Bacillus pumilus: one gene and its partner. The protein of the gene in region 1 binds, or shares a complex with, the protein of each later gene. Links are inferred from orthologs where the notes say so. Each region holds a gene or a part of one and is shown in the gene's direction. Other genes may lie near its edges.

Region 1 (7,857 bases):
CATTCAAGCATTTGAAGATAAGCGCAGCAGCTGGCTGCGTGCGTAAACAACAAGAAGCCGTCCACCCGAGGTGTGACGGCTTCTTTTTTGCATGAAAACCTCTCGTTACTTGTGTTTACTAACCTTCGTTGGTAAACTGATAAAAAATATGCGCCCGAAAGGAACGTAAGCATGAAACATGACAAGAAGAAAGATAATGTCATTTTGTTTCCTGGTCTGAAAGAAAGACTGATTGAAAAAGGAATGGCAGCATTAAAAGATAAACAGTATCAAGAGGCGCTTCACTTGTTTTCAGAAGCAAAATCTTATGATGACGATGAAGAATCCGATATTCATCTCGGTATGGCGATTTGTTTTCTGGAGCTGGGCGAGCTGCAGGATGCAAAGCGTGTGTGTGAGAAGATGTTGCATGAAGGATATGGTCATTACTTCACCGTGCTTCAAGTGTATATGACAATCTTAATTCAGCTGAAAGAATATGAAGAAGTGAAGCAGACAATTGAAGCAGTACTTGAGGAAAACCACCTTCCAGCAGAAAGCGCGGAGCATTTTTACAAGCTACTCGAATTTAGTAGAAAAATGATCGAATCGCCTGAACAGATTTTAGATGAAGACGATGATGACTACGGCGAAATCAATATAGATGATATGCTCGAGCGGCCAGAAGAGCAGGTGCAGTTCATCCATTCGCTGAAAGACCGAAACATTACGCCGCATATGGGTCTATTAAATACGATCCTACAAAAGCCTGATGGAAACCCTTTGGTCAAATCATTGATTCTGCAGCTTCTGTCAGATCATGATGTGGCAAAGCCGGTTCATGTGACGAAGTTCGGTGATTCGTTAACGCTTATTCCTTCTGAGGCTGTCAAGCCAGAGCAAATGCCGCTGCTTCAGCAAGTTCTTCGTAAGCTCGATGACACACTCGGCAATGAGAACCCAACCCTTTATCAAGGCGTGGAAGAGTTATGGCGCAGGCACTTATTTGTGCTATATCCATTTCTTCCTAAATACACAGATCCGAATCTTTGGGCAGCAGCACTTCATAAAGTCGGCTATGAAATGCATGGGATTGAGATTGACCTCGAAGAATTACATCTATTGTATGAATTTGATGAACGAGAGCTGAGAGAAGCTTGCACAATGCTGAAAGATATTGAAGAAATTTCTTATTTGTAATTTGTCGATTTAGTTGAAAGACGGACTTGTTATGTTATAATATAATGGTTGTATTTGTGCATATATCGTGCAGTTGTCGATTCCAATGGTTGAAAGACGATATGTATAATCAAGTCAAATGTTGTATACATAATACCGCTTCTTTAGCGGCGTGCGTGGTTTTTAATTGGACGAAGTCTTTATGATGCTTTAGAATGTAACAACGCACAATCTGAATAGATTTTTGGAGGGAAACACACATGTCAGTAAAATGGGAAAAACAAGAAGGTAACGAAGGCATCTTAACGGTAGAAGTTGATGCTGAAACATTTAACAAAGCACTTGATGATGCGTTTAAGAAAGTTGTTAAGCAAGTATCGATCCCTGGATTCCGTAAAGGGAAAGTACCACGTGGTCTTTTCGAACAGCGTTTTGGTGTAGAATCTCTTTATCAAGATGCATTAGATATTCTTCTTCCAGTTGAGTATCCAAAAGCAATCGACGAAGCTGGTATCGAGCCAGTTGACCGCCCTGAAATCGATGTTGAGAAAATCGAAAAAGGCGAAAGCTTAATCTTCACTGCAAAAGTAACAGTGAAGCCTGAAGTGAAACTTGGTGACTACAAAGGTCTTAACGTAGAAAAAGACGACGCTACTGTCACTGATGAAGATGTACAAGAAGAGTTAAAAGGCATGCAAAACCGTCAAGCTGAGCTTGTTGTCAAAGAAGAAGGCGCAATCGAAAACGGCGATACAGTTGTTCTTGATTTCGAAGGATTCGTTGATGGAGAAGCATTCGAAGGCGGAAAAGCTGAGAACTACTCTCTTGAAGTAGGTTCTAATTCATTCATCCCTGGTTTTGAAGAGCAGTTAGTTGGTCTTGAAACTGGAGCTGAAAAAGACGTAGAAGTCACTTTCCCAGAAGAATACCATGCTGAAGACCTTGCAGGTAAACCAGCTGTATTCAAAGTGAAAATTCACGAAATCAAAGCAAAAGAACTTCCAGCACTTGACGATGAGTTCGCGAAAGATGTTGATGAAGAAGTAGAAACTCTTGCTGAACTAACTGAAAAAACAAAGAAACGTCTTGAAGAAGCGAAAGAAAACGAAGCAGAAGGTAAACTTCGTGAAGAGCTAGTTGAGAAAGCTTCTGAAAATGCGGAAGTTGACATCCCACAAGCGATGGTTGACACAGAGCTAGACCGTATGATGAAAGAATTCGAACAACGCCTTCAAATGCAAGGAATGAACCTTGAGCTTTACTTCCAATTCTCAGGACAAGATGAAAATGCGCTGAAAGAGCAAATGAAAGAAGATGCTGCTAAACGCGTAAAATCTAACCTAACACTTGAAGCAATTGCTGCTGCAGAAAACTTACAAGTGTCTGATGAAGAAGTAGAAGAAGAGCTTTCAAAAATGGCTGAAGCATACAACATGCCAATTGAAAATATTAAACAAGCGATCGGATCTACTGACGCAATGAAAGAAGATCTAAAAGTTCGTAAAGCAATTGATTTTCTTGTAGAAAACCGTTAATATGGTGCATAATAATAAAACAGGGCGCGAGTGACTCGTGCCTTGTTTTGTACAATTTTTGACTTATCATCGCTTCTTTTGGAAACGATAGTGTAAGTCGCATCTTTCTGTTATACATATCTCGATGTGCAGTGTTAGAAACACATCATTACCGTCTTTTAGGAAAGTATGGTAAAATGCATACATACTGGACCCAGAAAGGTAGCTGACTGTTAGCTACAGGCAAGTGAAGAAGAATAAGGGGTGAAAGAATGTTTAAATTCAACGAGGAAAAAGGTCAATTAAAATGCTCGTTTTGCGGAAAAACGCAAGATCAAGTGCGTAAACTGGTCGCAGGACCTGGCGTATATATATGTGATGAATGTATCGAGCTTTGCACGGAAATAGTTGAAGAAGAGCTCGGCACTGAGGAAGAAGTTGAATTCAAGGATGTTCCGAAGCCTCATGAAATTCGGGAGATTCTTGATGAATATGTCATCGGCCAAGAAAATGCGAAGAAATCCTTAGCTGTAGCGGTTTATAATCACTACAAACGGATCAATTCCAACAGCAAGATTGATGATGTTGAGCTTTCGAAAAGTAATATCTCTATGATTGGGCCAACAGGAAGCGGTAAAACATTACTTGCTCAAACGCTTGCTCGTATTTTAAATGTGCCATTTGCGATTGCAGATGCAACATCTTTAACTGAAGCAGGTTATGTTGGTGAAGACGTAGAGAATATTTTACTAAAGCTGATCCAAGCAGCCGATTATGATGTAGAAAAAGCAGAAAAAGGTATTATCTACATCGATGAAATCGATAAAGTAGCAAGAAAATCAGAAAACCCTTCTATCACTCGTGATGTATCTGGGGAAGGTGTTCAGCAAGCACTATTGAAAATTCTTGAAGGAACTGTCGCTAGTGTACCGCCTCAAGGTGGACGTAAGCATCCTCATCAAGAATTCATTCAAATCGATACAACAAATATCCTCTTTATTTGTGGTGGAGCCTTTGACGGCATTGAGCAAATCATCAAACGCCGCTTAGGTCAAAAAGTCATTGGATTCGGTGCGGAAAATAAAATCGAAGATCTTGAAAAAGAAGTTCTTTTATCAAAAGTACTCCCAGAAGACTTGCTTCGCTTCGGTTTAATCCCAGAATTCATCGGCCGTCTACCGGTTATTGCAAGCCTAGAGCCGTTAGATGAAAAAGCACTTGTAGAGATCTTGACGAAGCCTAAAAATGCACTCGTTAAGCAGTATACAAAAATGCTTGAGCTTGATGATGTAGAGCTAGAATTTGAAGAAGATGCTCTTAGCGAAATTGCGAAAAAAGCAATTGAGCGTAAAACAGGAGCTCGTGGTCTACGTTCAATCATTGAAGGCATCATGCTTGATGTGATGTTTGACCTTCCATCACGTGATGATATTGAAAAATGTGTAATCACTGGTGCAACAGTTGCTGATGGCGTGTCGCCGCGTCTTGTGTTAAAGGACGGCACAGTCGTTAATAAAGATACGAAAACATCTGCATAAGAGTAGTCTCACTCCTGAATCCTTTTGATTCAGGAGTTTTTTATTTATCGTGGAAGTTGTGTTTATTCCGTCCAGCTCTAGGAAATACTAGCAGACAGAAACCAATACATACGATAGATGAAGGAGGGAGCACCGATTGAGCTGGACAGGAATCGTTTTATTCATACAACTGTTCTTTGGTATCGTCATTGGGCTGTACTTTTGGAACTTACTGCGAAATCAGCGCACACAAAAGGTGACGATAGACAAAGAGTCAAAGAAAGAAATGGAGGCACTCAGAAAGATGCGGTCAATCAAGCTGAGTGAACCTTTATCAGAGAGAGTCCGGCCAAAGGGGTTTCAGGATATTGTAGGGCAGGAAGACGGCATTCGTGCACTAAAAGCGGCACTATGTGGGCCGAACCCACAGCATGTCATCGTCTACGGACCACCGGGAGTCGGTAAAACAGCCGCTGCCCGTCTTGTGATGGAAGAAGCGAAGCGTCACGCTGATTCTCCTTTTAAAAAAGATGCGGTCTTTGTAGAGCTCGATGCCACAACCGCGAGATTCGATGAACGAGGCATTGCAGATCCGCTTATTGGTTCCGTGCATGACCCAATTTACCAAGGGGCTGGAGCAATGGGGCAAGCAGGCATTCCGCAGCCAAAACAAGGAGCCGTCACACATGCTCATGGCGGGGTTCTGTTTATCGATGAAATTGGCGAACTGCATCCGATCCAAATGAACAAAATGCTCAAAGTGCTGGAAGATCGGAAAGTCTTTTTAGACAGTGCCTACTACAGTGAAGAAAATACCCAAATCCCGAATCACATTCATGATATTTTCCAAAATGGACTTCCGGCCGATTTTCGATTGATAGGTGCCACGACAAGAACACCTGACGAAATTCCACCAGCGATCCGGTCAAGATGTCTCGAAATTTTCTTTAAAGACCTTGACCAGCATGAACTGAAAATCGTCGCTGCCAAGGCTGTCCAAAAAATTCAAAAGGAATTAAGTGATGAAGGGCTGAACCTGTTAACCTCCTATGTGAAAAATGGACGTGAAGCGGTCAACATGGTGCAGATTGCCGCTGGCATGGCGGTCACGGAAAATCGAAAAGACATCACGATCGAAGATGTAGAATGGGTTATTCATTCGAGCCAGCTGACACCAAGATATGAACAAAAAGTACCGGAAAAGCCAAAAGTGGGGGTAGTCAATGGACTGGCCGTTTATGGACCAAACAGCGGTGCCTTGCTTGAGATTGAAGTGAACATCTGTAAGGCGCTTGAGAAAGGCAGTATCAACATTACAGGCATTGCAGAAGAAGAAAGCATTGGCAATCAATCGAAATCCATTAGACGAAAAAGTATGGCCAAAGGGTCAGTTGAAAATGTATTAACGGTACTTCGAAATTTAGGCATTCGGACAAATGAATATGACATCCATATTAATTTTCCAGGCGGTGCCCCAATTGATGGACCGTCTGCTGGGATTGCCATGGCAACCGCAATCTTCTCAGCCATACATCAAATCCCTATTGATCATCTAACAGCCATGACGGGTGAAATCGGATTGCAAGGTCAGGTGAAGCCGATCGGTGGTGTGATACCGAAGATAAAGGCAGCGAAGCAGGCTGGTGCCACAACCGTCATTATTCCTTATGACAACCAGCAGTCGATCTTAAAAGAGATTGAAGGGGTCACCATTGTGCCTGTGAAGCACTTCCAAGAAGTGCTGGATCAGTGTTTGGTTAACCCGCCAGACGAGAAGAAAGATGGACTAGAAGAAGAAATGAAAAGAAAATCTGTTTAATCCCCATCACATATGGGGATTTTTTAGTGAAATAGATCTTTTTTTCTTTTTCAAGATAAAAAGAAAGGGTATACTACGGTAAGATCAACATTTCTCAAGTCTTTTACATTGTACAAGACTGAAACAGGTATATTATAATGATTCATACTAGTGACGGAGGTGTCAATCAACATGGCAGATGAAATCAAAAAGAATGTTCCGCTCCTTCCATTGCGAGGTTTGCTTGTTTATCCAACAATGGTCTTGCATTTGGACGTTGGACGCGAAAAGTCTGTTCAAGCATTAGAACAGGCGATGATGAACGATCATATGATTTTTCTAGCTACACAGCGGGAAATTTCAATAGATGAACCAGGTGAAGAGGAAATTTTCAAAGTCGGCACCTACACAAAAATTAAACAAATGCTGAAGCTGCCAAATGGAACGATTCGTGTACTCGTTGAAGGCCTAAATCGAGCGCAGATCGAATCATATGTCGAGCTGGAGGACTATACGTCCGTCGACATTAAAGAATTGACAGAAGAAGAATTAAAGGACGCAGAAGCAGAAGCCCTCATGCGTACATTGTTAGATCACTTTGATCAATACATAAAAATTTCAAAAAAAATCTCAGCTGAAACATATGCAACAGTGACGGACATTGAAGAACCGGGGAGAATGGCAGATATCGTTGCTTCTCACCTGCCGCTTAAATTAAAGGACAAACAAGAAGTACTGGAAACAGTAGATGTCAAAAAACGGCTGAACCGGGTCATCAGCTTAATTCACAATGAAAAAGAAGTGCTCGAGATTGAAAAGAAAATTGGGCAGCGCGTGAAACGTTCAATGGAACGAACGCAAAAAGAATATTATTTACGTGAACAAATGAAAGCCATTCAAAAAGAGCTTGGAGACAAAGAAGGGAAAACGGGCGAAGTCAGTTCTTTAATGTCTAAAATCGAAGAGTCGAGCATGCCGGATTCTGTTCGTGAAACGGCGCTAAAAGAATTGAATCGTTATGAAAAAATTCCTTCAAGCTCTGCTGAGAGCTCTGTGATTCGAAATTATATTGATTGGCTGATCGGCCTCCCGTGGGGCATCTATACAGAAGATCGTCTCGATTTAAAGCTTGCAAGTGAAATTTTAGATGATGAGCATCACGGGCTGGAAAAGGTCAAAGAACGGGTGCTTGAATATCTTGCTGTACAGAAGCTGACCAATTCATTAAAAGGACCGATTCTTTGCTTAGCAGGACCTCCTGGCGTAGGGAAAACGTCACTTGCCAAATCGATTGCCAAATCACTTGACCGAAAGTTTATCCGTATCTCCCTTGGCGGTGTGCGTGATGAATCCGAGATTCGTGGACATAGAAGAACGTATGTAGGTGCGATGCCAGGCCGTATCATTCGCGGAATGAGCAAGGCAGGAACGATGAATCCGGTCTTCCTTTTAGATGAAATTGATAAAATGTCCTCTGATTTTAGAGGCGATCCATCTTCTGCGATGCTCGAAGTCTTAGACCCAGAGCAAAATCATAACTTTAGCGATCACTATATTGAAGAAACATTTGATTTGTCTCAGGTGTTATTTATTGCCACTGCCAACAATTTAGCAACCATTCCAGGTCCACTTCGTGATAGAATGGAGATTATCACGATTGCAGGGTATACAGAGGTTGAAAAAGCAGAAATTGTGAAAGATCATCTTCTGCCGAAGCAGCTAAAGGAGCACGGATTAAAGAAAGGGAACTTGCAGCTTCGTGAAGCAGCGATTTATGATACGATTCGCTATTACACAAGAGAAGCGGGTGTTCGTGGATTAGAGCGTCAGCTTGCGGCGATATGCCGTAAAGCGGCAAGAGCGATTGTGG
Region 2 (2,963 bases), 2.4 Mb from region 1 along the record:
AAGAAACGACTCGTGTCCTAACAGATGCGGCGATCAAAGGAAAACGTGATGAACTGCTTGGCTTGAAAGAGAATGTTATCATCGGTAAACTTGTTCCAGCTGGAACAGGAATGCCAAACTACCGTAAAGTTAAGCCGGTTTCACAAGTGCAACCGTCTGACGATATGGTGCCTGTAGAGTAATCTTTCTCGTGAGATTCCTATAAAATCATCAAAAAATGGTGAAGGATGTCAAGATAATCTGTCATATGATATTGACATCCTTCTGCCATGATGATAATATAACCAAGGTGCTCAAAATAAAACCTGTTACTTTGGAGGATATTCGATGTCTTATGATAAAGTATCACAGGCTCAATCCATTATTATTGGTACGAAGCAAACAGTAAAAGCTCTGAAACGAGATTCAGTAAAGGAAATCGTCGTAGCGAAAGATGCTGATCCTGCTTTAACAGCTAGTGTAACAAAACTAGCGCAAGAGAAGGGTGTAGACATTTTAGTGGTAGATTCCATGAAAAAGCTCGGCAAAGCCTGCGGAATTGAAGTTGGGGCAGCAGCTGTTGCCATTATGTTATAGCGTACTTGTTTTGTTTTTGCATGTGTAAATGCAAAAGCATTGTTTTTTGCCTTTTAATGAACCACCTGGGTATGTGGGTTATAAAAAAAGCAACGAAGGGAGGAATAACAACATGCCTACAATTAATCAGCTAATACGCAAAGGACGCGTGAGTAAAGTTGAAAACTCAAAGTCTCCTGCACTTAACAAAGGATACAACAGTTTCAAAAAAGAGCACACTAACGTAACATCTCCACAGAAGCGCGGGGTTTGTACTCGTGTCGGCACAATGACACCGAAAAAACCAAACTCAGCACTACGTAAATATGCTCGTGTACGTTTGTCTAACCTGATTGAGGTAACAGCTTACATTCCTGGTATCGGACATAATCTACAAGAGCACAGTGTAGTACTTATCCGTGGCGGACGTGTAAAAGACTTACCGGGTGTACGTTACCACATCGTTCGTGGTGCGCTTGATACTGCCGGAGTTGACGGTCGTATGCAAGGACGTTCTAAATACGGAACAAAACGCCCTAAACAAAGTAAATAATACAAACAAACATAAGGGTTTTTAGAAGTTGATATCAGATCAGTGGAGTCAGGCAACTGACAATGATATTGAGATGAGAGACAGATAGAAATCCTTTTAAATGAGAAGGGAGGCTATCAGATGCCACGTAAAGGTCCTGTAGCAAAAAGAGACGTATTGCCAGATCCAATTTACAATTCTAAACTTGTATCTCGTTTGATCAACAAAATGATGATCGACGGTAAAAGAGGAAAGTCACAAACAATTCTCTACAAGTCATTTGATATCATCAAAGAACGTACTGGTAATGAAGCGATGGAGGTTTTCGAACAAGCCTTGAAAAACATCATGCCAGTTCTTGAAGTTAAAGCACGTCGTGTAGGTGGAGCTAACTACCAAGTTCCTGTAGAAGTTCGCCCAGACCGTCGTACTACTTTAGGTCTTCGCTGGTTAGTAAACTACGCTCGTCTTCGTGGAGAAAAAACGATGGAAGAGCGTCTTGCTAACGAAATCCTTGATGCAGCTAACAACACTGGTGCTGCTGTTAAGAAACGTGAAGATACACACAAAATGGCAGAAGCGAACAAAGCATTCGCTCACTACCGCTGGTAGGATTTATACCAAACTAAAAAAACTATTCCCTAATAAGGAAGGAGAAATTACCCAATGGCAAGAGAGTTCTCCTTAGACAAAACTCGTAATATTGGTATCATGGCTCACATCGATGCTGGTAAAACGACAACGACTGAGCGTATCTTATACTACACTGGTCGTATCCATAAAATTGGTGAAACTCACGAAGGAGCTTCCCAAATGGACTGGATGGAGCAGGAGCAAGAACGTGGTATTACAATCACTTCTGCTGCTACTACAGCACAATGGAAAGGTTACCGTGTAAACATCATCGATACACCAGGACACGTAGACTTCACTGTTGAAGTTGAACGTTCTTTACGTGTACTTGATGGTGCGGTAGCAGTTCTTGATGCACAATCAGGTGTAGAGCCACAAACTGAAACAGTTTGGCGCCAAGCAACAACTTACGGAGTACCTCGTATCGTATTCGTTAACAAAATGGATAAAACCGGTGCGGACTTCCTTTACTCTGTAGGCACATTAAGAGATCGTCTTCAAGCGAACGCTCATGCAATTCAATTGCCGATCGGCGCTGAAGATCAATTCGAAGGAATCATCGACCTTGTAGATAACGTAGCATACTTCTACGAAGATGACCTTGGAACTCGCTCTGATGCACAAGAAATCCCTGCTGAGTATAAAGACAAAGCTGAAGAGCTTCGCAACAGCCTTATTGAAGCTGTCGCTGAGCTTGATGAAGAGCTTATGGAAAAATACCTTGAGGGTGAAGAAATTACAATTCCTGAATTGAAAGCTGCAATCCGTAAAGGAACGTTGAATGTTGAATTCTACCCAGTTCTTGTTGGATCTGCTTTCAAAAACAAAGGTGTTCAGCTTGTACTTGATGCTGTGCTTGATTACCTTCCTGCACCAACTGATGTTGCTGCAATCAAAGGTATCCTGCCAGATTCAAATGAAGAGGTTGTTCGTGAGTCTACTGATGATGCACCATTCGCAGCTCTTGCATTTAAAGTTATGACTGACCCTTATGTTGGGAAACTAACTTTCTTCCGCGTATACTCTGGAACACTTGCTTCAGGTTCATACGTGAAGAACTCTTCTAAGAACAAGCGTGAGCGTGTTGGACGTATCCTTCAAATGCACGCAAACAGCCGTGAAGAAATCTCTACTGTATATGCAGGAGATATCGCAGCAGCTGTTGGTCTTAAAGATACATCTACTGGTGACACTCTTTGTGACGAGAAAGATACTGTTATCCTTGAGTCTATGGAATTCCCAG

Evidence for each region.
Region 2: the proteins of tig (region 1) and rpsG are in contact, whole or in part, in a crystal structure (PDB 3GTY), measured with the Thermotoga maritima proteins. The link is inferred for Bacillus pumilus from one-to-one orthologs. Residues at the interface, in WP_004081061.1 of Thermotoga maritima: Glu122, Val124, Val129, Leu130, Tyr133, Glu188, Gly259, Ile262, Tyr263, Glu266, Ser270, Glu273, Gln274, Glu277, Arg308, Gln311, Ile312, Ser315, Tyr316, Glu325, Arg329, Arg336, Leu363, Phe366, Trp367, Arg373, Leu377, Arg381, Leu384, Glu387; in WP_004081843.1 of Thermotoga maritima: Lys34, Lys52, Lys55, Glu59, Arg62, Gln63, Glu66, Asn67, Lys69, Val71, Arg95, Ala109, Lys110, Lys111, Gly112, Arg113, Pro114, Glu117, Glu121, Ile124, Ala125, Tyr127, Asn128, Asn129, Thr130, Gly131, Lys135, Asp139, Arg142, Met143.

The regions. Positions count from the first base shown.
Region 1 is NZ_LT906438.1:2,503,583-2,511,439, reverse strand. What follows is about bases 583-3,555. They hold tig (trigger factor), read left to right. Parts: upstream 583-1,418; coding sequence 1,419-2,693; downstream 2,694-3,555. Other genes in these bases: clpX (ATP-dependent protease ATP-binding subunit ClpX), read left to right, coding at 2,945-3,555; ddcA (DNA damage checkpoint antagonist DdcA), read left to right, coding at 583-1,179. Also shown: leuD (3-isopropylmalate dehydratase small subunit), read left to right, coding at 1-46; more of ddcA, read left to right, coding at 172-582; more of clpX, read left to right, coding at 3,556-4,210; ATP-dependent protease LonB, read left to right, coding at 4,347-6,008; lon (endopeptidase La), read left to right, coding at 6,180-7,857. UniProt on the Bacillus subtilis protein: Involved in protein export. Acts as a chaperone by maintaining the newly synthesized protein in an open conformation. Functions as a peptidyl-prolyl cis-trans isomerase.
Region 2 is NZ_LT906438.1:132,146-135,108, forward strand. It holds rpsG (30S ribosomal protein S7), read left to right. Parts: upstream 1-1,228; coding sequence 1,229-1,699; downstream 1,700-2,963. Other genes in the region: rpoC (DNA-directed RNA polymerase subunit beta'), read left to right, coding at 1-182; CKW02_RS00700 (50S ribosomal protein L7ae-like protein), read left to right, coding at 328-576; rpsL (30S ribosomal protein S12), read left to right, coding at 689-1,108; fusA (elongation factor G), read left to right, coding at 1,754-2,963.